3 regions of the Paenibacillus sp. FSL M7-0134 genome follow, and region 3 is predicted to be linked to each of the others. Evidence: predicted binding sites of a transcription regulator. Region 3 holds the regulator's gene; each other region holds the start of a gene.

Region 1 (3,291 bases), 160 kb from region 3:
TGATTTGTGCTTCCGAGCAAGCGGTTATTATCGAAGAGCCAATCTTCGAACAAGTGAAAAAATTGATGATCGCTAACGGCTGCTATTTTGTAAATAAAGAAGAAGCAGCTAAGCTCACTCAAGGAGCTATGAATGTCGAGAAATGTGCAGTGAACCCAGCAATCGTCGGGCAGTCTGCTGTGAAAATTGCTGAAATGAGTGGTATCACAGTACCAGCAGGAACTAAAATTTTGGTCGCTGAGATTGAAGGGGTAGGAACAAAATTCCCATTGTCTGCGGAAAAATTGAGTCCTGTATTGGCTTGCTATAAAGTGAAAAATGCGGAACAAGGTATTCAACGCGCTGCTGAAGTCGTGGAATTCGGGGGCATGGGCCACTCGTCCGCTATTCATTCGAACGATGAGGACGTTATCGCTCGCTTCGCAAACCGTCTGCAAACAGGACGTATCATTGTAAATGCACCTTCCACACATGGTGCGATTGGCGACATTTACAACACCAACCTTCCTTCGTTGACACTCGGTTGCGGTTCGTACGGTCGTAACTCGACTTCGTCGAACGTATCGGCAGTCAATTTGATTAATGTGAAAAGGGTGGCGAAACGGACGGTGAATATGCAATGGTTCAAAGTACCTTCCAAAATCTATTTTGAAAAAAATTCGACACAGTATCTTGCTAAAATGCCTGATATCACACGTGTAGCCATTATCACGGACCCTATGATGGTAAAACTGGGATATGTGGATCGTGTTATTCATTATCTGCATCAACGCCAAACACCGGTAGCTATCGAAGTGTTCTCTGAAGTAGAGCCAGATCCATCGACAGTTACGGTAGAACGTGGTACAGAAATGATGAGACGTTTCCAACCGGATTGCATCATCGCACTGGGCGGCGGTTCGCCAATGGATGCGGCTAAAGGCATGTGGATGTTCTATGAATATCCAGATACTGATTTCAATAACTTAAAACAAAAATTCATGGATATCCGTAAACGGATTTACAAGTACCCACGTCTGGGCCAAAAAGCACAATTTGTAGCTATCCCTACAACCTCGGGTACAGGTTCCGAAGTTACATCGTTTGCAGTAATTACGGACAAAAACCTGGGTAACACGAAGTACCCGCTGGCTGACTATGAGTTGACTCCTGATGTGGCAATTATTGACCCAGTGTTTGTATATTCGCTGCCTAAAACAGCTGTAGCGGACACAGGTATGGACGTTCTGACACATGCTATCGAGGCTTACGTGTCCGTAATGGCTAATGATTACACAGATGGTCTGGCAATTAAAGCCATTCAATTGGTATTCCAATACCTAGAACAATCGGCTCTGATCGGTGATAAGCTGGCTCGTGAAAAAATGCATAATGCTTCCACACTTGCTGGTATGGCGTTTGCTAATGCATTCTTGGGTATTAACCACAGTCTTGCACATAAATGGGGTGGACAATACCATACAGCGCATGGCCGCACGAATGCCATTTTGCTGCCGCACGTTATTCGCTATAATGCGAAAAAACCGACAAAATTTGCTTCGTTCCCTAAATATTCGCACTTTGTTGCGGATGAGCGTTATGCAGAAATCGCGCGCATACTGGGACTGCCTGCACGCACCACCGAAGAAGGGGTTAACAGCTTGATCGAAGCAATCCGTAAGATGAACAAAACACTCGGTATCGAGGAATCGTTCCAACAAATCGGTTTCGATGCGAAGGATTTCGAATCACGTGTAGACTATCTGGCTGACCGCGCATTTGAAGATCAATGTACAACTGCGAATCCGAAGTTGCCGCTGGTTACTGAGTTGGCTGATGTCTATCGCAATGCCTTCTACGGACGTTTTGACCAATAATATAATAGGTACGAAGAGGCTTGTGAAAAAGCATTTTCTCGTTCAATACCGATGCAGGCTCTCTATATAGAGGGCCTGTTGGTTTGGGAAGGGAGGTGAACGGCAAGGCTAAGGATATAGGCGTGAAGCTAGGGAAAATAAAGTGATAAAAATCACTCATATTGTGATTTTTATCACATACTACACTCTATCATTATTCTACAATAAGGGTGTAAGAAAGGTCCCGACACTGAGCGTAAGGCATCGGTGAACAGGCCGGGCTCAAGAAATAGCTTTATCGTGAAAAAAATCACAAGTCCGGAAGACCAAACAATTTGGAGGGATTTACATGTCGGTGATTGAGAGAGAATTACAAGAGCAACAATCTGGCTGGAGAGGTTTTAAAAAAGGCAAATGGACTAAAGAAGTCAACGTCAACGATTTTATTGAAACTAATATCTTACCTTATGTTGGCAATGAAGAATTTTTGGTTGGTCCTACCGCCAACACAACTGCATTGTGGGATATTGTATCCGATCTTACCAAAAAAGAGTTGGCAAACGGCGGCGTGCTTGATGTAGACGTGAATACGCCATCCACTATTATTTCACATAAACCGGGTTATCTAGACCGGGATAAAGAGCAAATTGTCGGTGTGCAAACAGATGCTCCATTCAAACGCTCTTTGCAGCCGTTTGGTGGAATTCGGATGATGATCGACGCTTGTAAAGCCTATGGTTTTGAAGTACCAGAAAGTATCATTGATATTTTCACTCATATTCGTAAAACTCACAACCAAGGTGTATTTGACGCTTATACAGATGAAATGAGAGCAGCTCGTAAAGCTGGTATCATTACTGGTCTGCCAGATGCATACGGTCGTGGTCGTATTATCGGTGACTATCGTCGTGTAGCTTTGTATGGTGCAGACTTCTTGATCCAAGATAAAAAGCTGCAACTGAAAAGCCTTGAAGTTGATTCCATGGAAGAAGACGTAATTCGTCTGCGTGAGGAAATTTCCGAACAAATTCGTGCTTTGAATGAACTGAAACAAATGGCTGCTGAGCACGGTTTTGATATTTCAAAACCTGCTAACAATGCGAAAGAAGCTTTCCAATGGGTATATTTTGGATATCTTGCAGCAATCAAAGAACAAAATGGTGCAGCAATGTCCTTAGGACGTGTATCTTCCTTCCTTGATATTTACTCTCAACGTGATATGGAAGAGGGTACAATGACAGAAGAACAAGCTCAAGAACTGGTCGATCATTTTGTTATGAAATTGCGTATTGTTAAGTTCTTGCGCACACCTGACTATAATGAACTATTCAGTGGAGATCCAACTTGGGTTACTGAGTCCATTGGTGGTATGTCCGTAACTGGAGAAACTCGGGTAACTAAAAACAGCTTCCGTTTCCTGCACACCCTCTACAATCTGGGACCTGCACCGGAGCCG
Region 2 (3,291 bases), 2.4 Mb from region 3:
GGAGCCCACACGTATCCGGGCAATCTAACGGGCATACAGCCGGAAAAATACCGTCCTGCTGCTCCGTCATCCGCTGTCCCCTTTGTAAGTCTTGTTGAAGCGTGGCCTCAGGAGGCGCGCTATTGCGATGATCCATAGTGTTGATGCTCCTTTCCGTTACCGTTTCCAAAAATTACACTGCTCTTATCATATCCACAGCTTTGGCCTATGGCAAGAGAAGGATTTTCCCACACAGCCGCTCTCCAAAATATTAAAAAAATCCGTCTGCTGCATAGAGCAAAACGGATTTTTTTAAGAATCATAATTTTTTTCGACATCCTGTTTCATCATATCTTACCGAGGGTAAAAGAGATCAAGGCATTATGGGACGAGAGCACACTCATCCTCCATGCCAAATCATGGACCACTCCCAAAAAAATCCGCCATGACAGGTTTCGTTCCCCCGGGCCTGTCATGGCGGATTTGCTTTGTTTATTGCTGTTTAAAGTGCCTTAATTAAGCAGGGTCACTCAACGGATTTGATGTGCAACCGAAGAAGTGGTTGGAGATTCATTCACTGGATGTGCGTTGGCTTGAGGCTTTTTCAAATAGGCCAACCAGTAGGCTCCAGCCACAAACAGGCTACCTCCTACCAAATTCCCCAGCCAGACCGGAATGAAGTTCATAACATAATCTGCCCATGAAAAGTGGCCTGCAAAGATAGCCGCCGGAATGAGAAACATATTGGCAACAACGTGCTGAAATCCAATAGCGACAAAGGCCATGGTCGGGAACCAAATCCCCATAATTTTGCCGCCAATTGAGTCTGTGCTATAAGCCAGCCATACAGCCAGTGCTACGAGCCAGTTACATCCTATACCCGATATAAAAGACTGCAAAAAGCTTTCATGTAGCTTATGTCCTGCCATATCCACCACTTTGTCCAGGTAAGGGCCCGTTTCTGTCAAACCCAGCACATGGCCAAAGAAAAATGCAACGAATAACGCACCCGCAAAATTACTGAGCGTAATAATCGCCAAATTACGAAGCATGGCCCCTGTCTTAATCCGTCCTGCCCATCTCGCCAAAGGGACCGCCATCATATTGCCGGTCAGCAATTCTCCGCCGGCGATCAAAACTAATACCAGACCTACAGGGAACACCGCAGCTCCAATAAAGGTGGCAATGCTTCCCCATTCTTTAGGCGCACTTGCAATAACACGTATATCCAGCAAAAACCCGAGTGCAATAAATGCACCTGCCAAAAATCCCAGTACCACCGCCACAGTCCACGGGTTGTTCGCCTTGGCCACTCCTGTTTCCACCGTCTTTTCGGCAATTTGCCCCGGTTTATAGCTCGCCATATGTCCCCGCTCCTTTAATATCTTTTCACTAAAATGTTCTTCTTTCATATTTTATTTAAAATCAGTGATTATGTTTGTGAAAAAAATCACTTTATCGAACATTAAAAAAACAGCCCTTGGAAAAAGGACTGTCTTTTCTGTATTATTACATCTACTGCGCTACTACGCGCTTTGCATTTAGTTGTATTCTTCCTTTTCAACTGCTCTCAAGAACCAAATAACTCCACCGAGGCCTACCAGCGCTACGACTACAAGAAAAAGGATATAAAACAAATCCATAATCTACTTACCCCCTAATCCTTATGCTACTCTATATTGTACTATAAGGATTCGTCCATACGTCTCAGATTGTTGACAAACTTATGAACAATGTCACAGACAAACCGAATTATACAGTAACTGGGTTCCGTTCGGATATTGTAGGCAATGCTTGTAAACCTGCTGCGTTCAGGAAATTCCAAGGCTTGTTATAATGCGGCTGGAAGAAGAAATCGACAAAGGCCAACTGGTCAATAGTCATATGATTTTGAATGGCTACGGATAGCGTGTTAATGGATTGCGTCAAATCCACCTTCGACATAATTTGTGCCCCCAAAATTCTCCGTGTCTCCTGCTCATATACCACTTTCAGTAATACCTTTTCGGAGGTTGGCATAAATTCAGGCCGGTAGCTGTCCTCAATGGTTACAGCTTCTACAGTCATGCCTTCGTCCGTTGCCGCCGCTTCCGTCATGCCTGTTCCTGCAATATTGTCTTCGTAAATTTTGATACCCGAAGTTCCTTGGGTTCCCATGTAGGCAATGGTTGGTTGTACCAGATTACGTGCTACCAGCGTACCCATACGAACTGCGTTGGTTGCCAAAGGGATATAAGCCGTTTTGCCTGTCGGATTATAGCGGATTGCACAACTGTCACCTGCTGCAAACACATCCGGGCAGCTACTTTGCATATAGTTATCCACAATGATCGCACCGTTAGGCAACATATCTACCTGACCTTTGAGCAGATCCGTTTGAGGTCGGAAACCGATGCAGAGAATAACAAGCTCTGTTTCATATTCTCCTTTAGAGGTCACGACTTTACTTACCTTACCGTTCGTACCCTCAAAACGACTCACCGTCTCGCCAAGTACCAGCTTAATGCCATGCTCCTTCAGGGAACTTTCAATCCGGTCTGTATACTCATGGTCCAAATACTTATTCAATATACGATCAGCACTGTCGATCAGTGTTACATTTTTACCGTTCATTTGGAACGCTTCTACCAGTTCAACACCAATGTATCCTGCTCCGACGACTGTAATGTTCTGTACGTGCTGGGCTTTCTCAATGATATCATTCGAATGATTATAGTTTTTACAGAGCAAAATATGATCAAGTTCAATGCCTTCCAGCTTCGGAATAATGGGCCATGATCCTGTAGTCACAATTAATTTATCAAATGTGTCTGTAAATTCTTCACCTGTTTGGAGATTACGTGCATGCAGCGTCTTGCCTGCCGTATCCACACTCGTTACCTCATGAAGCATCTTGGTCTCTACACCCAAGTCAGCCAGTTGATCTGGAGACGAATAAAACAGTCCGTGCGGATCTTTGACGACACCACCTACGTACAGAGCAATACCACAAGATAAGAATGAAATATTATCATTACGCTCATAAACGGTAATTTCGGCATCTGGATAACATTTAGCTGTGTTGACGATAGCTGCCGTGCCTGCGTGTGTACATCCGATAACTGCTACTTTCATGTTAAATTCCTCCTTGGTGTGTGGGCATAAAATGTATAATAATTGTGAATAGTTTCACGTAAACAGCTCGCTAGCGTTTGTGATTTATTTCACTTCATGCGCTTATTATAGTGTGATATTTTTCACATTACAATAGCTTTTTAAGATATTCACAATTTGTCCACATTTAAAAAAGAAAGGATATACGAGTTCAGTCGT
Region 3 (3,291 bases):
GGCTTCAACCATCGACCAGATGTATCCGCTCGTGTTAGAGGTTAAGGAAACTTGGGACCTGCTAAGCGACAAGCTGTTTGGCATGTTGCCAGAGCGAAGCGATGCGACACCGGGTGAAACAGGACAGTTTTCTTCCCGTCTCAAACCTTCGGCCAAGCCTGCAAAGTGGGATCAGGCGGGTGCTTTGGAAAATCAGCTATATGTAACGATGAGCGAAATTTTGCGTAAGGGCGACAAGCTGATGCTGGACGTCAAGGAAGAACATGACGATTATGCGGCAGATAGCCTTATTACAGATATCACGGGTCTGCTCAAGGATTTGGCGGGAATCCGAGAAAATTTGCGCTTTTTTATCCGACTCGATGATGAAACAACCGTATACTGGCTCGAAGCGAGTGGGCAATTCCGTAGTAAATCATTGCAATTTTATGCGGTGCCCGTCGATGTGAGCCGCCAGTTGAAAGAAATGTTTTTTGACAAAAAAAGAAGCATTATTCTGACGTCTGCTACCTTATCGGTAGATAAGTCGTTTCAGTACATGATCGATCAGCTCGGCTTGCAGGAGGCCGCAGATCAAGAGCGGCTGATGACTTCGCAGCTCCCGTCACCCTTTAATTACAGGGATCAGGTGTTGCTGGTCATTCCACGGGATTTCCCAAGCGTGAAGGGCAGTGTAGGAGATGCACACTTTGTAGATATGCTCGTTAGCTCTCTAGGAGCGACTGCTCAGGCGACGCGGGGGAGAATGCTCGTTCTGTTTACTTCCTATCGGATGCTCCGGCAAGTGTATGAGCCGCTCAAAGAGGCCTTAGCATCCAGCGAAATTACTGTGCTGGGACAAGGTGTGGACAGTGGGAGTCGCAGCAAGCTAACCCGCCGTTTTCAGGAAGCCAAAGCTTCTGTATTGCTGGGAACCAGCAGCTTCTGGGAAGGCGTCGATATTCCAGGAAAGGCTCTGACTTGTCTGGCCATTGTTCGCTTGCCGTTTCAACCGCCGAATCACCCGTTGCTGGAGGCAAAAAGCGAGCTGCTTCAGCAGCAGAAGAAGAATCCATTTATGAAGCTGTCTGTACCACAAGCGGTCATTCGCTTCAAACAGGGATTTGGTCGGTTAGTACGTACAGCGAGCGACCACGGGGTCGTTATCGTTTACGATACGCGTGTGATCGAATCCTATTACGGAAAGCACTTTTTGTACTCGTTACCGGGACCAAAAATGGAGCATATGCCATCGGAGCAAATGGTGCCCCGCATCGCCGAATGGCTCCAATCCGCCCCGGAGACAGAGGCATAACGGACGGACACTAAGTATGTTCGTTACAATTAGGGGGAGCAAGTATGAAATCAGATAAAATTTCAGAGGCTGTCGTACGGAGGTTACCCGTATATTTACGTTATCTGAATGCACTTCACAAACGGGAGGTGGCTACGGTCTCTTCTCAAGAGTTGGGACAGAGGCTAGATTTGAACCCGGCCCAAATCCGTAAAGATCTCGCCTATTTTGGAGATTTTGGTCGGAAGGGTATCGGTTATGATGTTTCTTATCTAATTGAGAAAATACGCCATATCCTGAAAATCGACCAGCAAATTAATGTCGTATTGGTCGGTGCGGGTAATCTGGGGCAAGCCCTTTCGAATTATAACGCTTATTTAAAAGACAATATGAAGATTGTCGCAGTATTTGATGCGTTTCCGGATAAGGTAGGGACCAAGATCAATACATTGGTCGTTCAACCGATGGATGAACTGGAAGCGACTGTGAAAGAAAAAAACATTCGAATCGGGATTATTACCGTACCTGATTTTGAAGCACAGCACGTGGCTGACAGGCTTATTGAGAGCGGAATTGGAGCGATCCTGAACTTTGCACCGACTACTCTCAAGGCACCGGCCAACATTCGGATTCATGCCACAGACTTTACAACTGATTTGCTTAGCCTCGCTTATTATTTGGAGGACGGAAAGGAAGAAACACAATATGACAGTGAATAAATGGATGATTAAAAACGGCTCTTTTGCCGTAAATGGATCAGAAGCTGGGGTAGTCCATGGTTTTATGATTGTGGAGGATAGCCGTATTACTTATATTGGCGAAACTTTGCCTGCGGGTGAGGAAGAGACGGAAGCGATCGATGGTAAGGGGCTATTGTTTTTACCTGGTCTGATTAATACTCATGGTCATGCGGCGATGTCTCTGCTGCGTGGGCATGGAGATGACTTGGCACTTCAAGTATGGCTTCAGGAGAAAATGTGGCCTATGGAAGCCAAGTTTACATCTACGGACGTGTACTGGGGTACGTCCTTGTCTGTGCTGGAAATGCTGAAAGGTGGAACAACGACCTTCCTGGATATGTACGATCATATGGATGAGGTGGCTCGTGTAGCTGAAGAGTCAGGTATTCGTGCAAGTCTGATGCGTGGAGCAATTGGACTTTGCTCGGAAGAAGAACAGCGAATCAAGCTGGCTGAGGCCGTGACTTTTGCGCGTAACTGGCATGGTAAAGCAGACGGGCGTATTACAACGATGATGTCTCCGCACGCGCCATACACATGTCCACCTGCGTTTATTGAAAAATTCGTACAAGCTGCGCATGATCTGGACTTGCCACTGCATACGCACATGTCTGAGACGATCGCCGAAGTGGAGCAAAACGTACGCGACTACGGTTTGCGTCCAGTTGCACATTTGGATAAGCTTGGCTTTTTCTCCCGTCCTTCGCTTATTGCCCATGGCGTTCATTTGAACGACGAAGAAATAGCTTTACTGGCTGAACGTGGTGTAGCGGTTTCGCATAATCCGGGTAGCAACTTGAAGCTGGCAAGTGGTGTGGCAAGAGTGCCTGAATTGCTGCGTGCAGGGGTTACTGTTTCTCTCGGAACGGATGGTCCTGCCAGCAATAATAACCTGGATATGTTCGAGGAAATGCGTCTGGCGGCACTTATTCACAAGGGTGTATCCGGTGACCCTACGGCAGTTCCTGCAAGTGAAGCGCTGCGTCTGGCAACAGAATACGGTGCAAAGTCGATTGGTTTAAAAGAAGTAGGAGCGTTGGCAGCGGGCAACAAGGCTGACTTTATCGCGTTGGATCTGAATCAGGCACATTTCTTGCCGCGTACAGATCTTATTTCCCATGCGGTATACTCTGCAAGCGCCAAGGACGTGGCTCATGTGTGGGTAGACGGTCGCCAGGTTGTGAAAAACGGCGAATGCCTGACTATGGACGAGGAACGTATCAAACATGAGGCACAAGCCGCCTTTGAAGGGCTGCTGTCGCGCTAATTTAGGTGTCA

The links. Region 3 encodes Rex, which represses fermentation and respiration genes when NADH is low (regulators of the CRP and FNR family bind a similar motif). Its sites were predicted from a motif close to TTGTGAAATATTTCACAA; they were not measured.
Region 1: a site for Rex is predicted at 2,134-2,151, ahead of pflB (formate C-acetyltransferase). Genes of this name have one in related genera too.
Region 2: a site for Rex is predicted at 1,418-1,435, ahead of NSQ58_RS02640 (formate/nitrite transporter family protein). Genes of this name have one in related genera too.

Annotation. Positions count from the first base shown of each region.
Region 1 covers NZ_JBBOXV010000001.1:2,898,921-2,902,211, forward strand. The annotation lists gene adhE (bifunctional acetaldehyde-CoA/alcohol dehydrogenase) at 1-1,856, shown strand, start outside; gene pflB (formate C-acetyltransferase) at 2,185-3,291, shown strand, end outside.
Region 2 covers NZ_JBBOXV010000001.1:631,940-635,230, forward strand. The annotation lists gene NSQ58_RS02635 (molybdopterin-containing oxidoreductase family protein) at 1-136, opposite strand, end outside; gene NSQ58_RS02640 (formate/nitrite transporter family protein) at 510-1,343, opposite strand; gene NSQ58_RS02645 (FAD-dependent oxidoreductase) at 1,732-3,093, opposite strand.
Region 3 covers NZ_JBBOXV010000001.1:3,056,861-3,060,151, forward strand. The annotation lists gene dinG (ATP-dependent DNA helicase DinG) at 1-1,294, shown strand, start outside; gene NSQ58_RS13725 (redox-sensing transcriptional repressor Rex) at 1,339-1,992, shown strand; gene NSQ58_RS13730 (amidohydrolase) at 1,979-3,280, shown strand.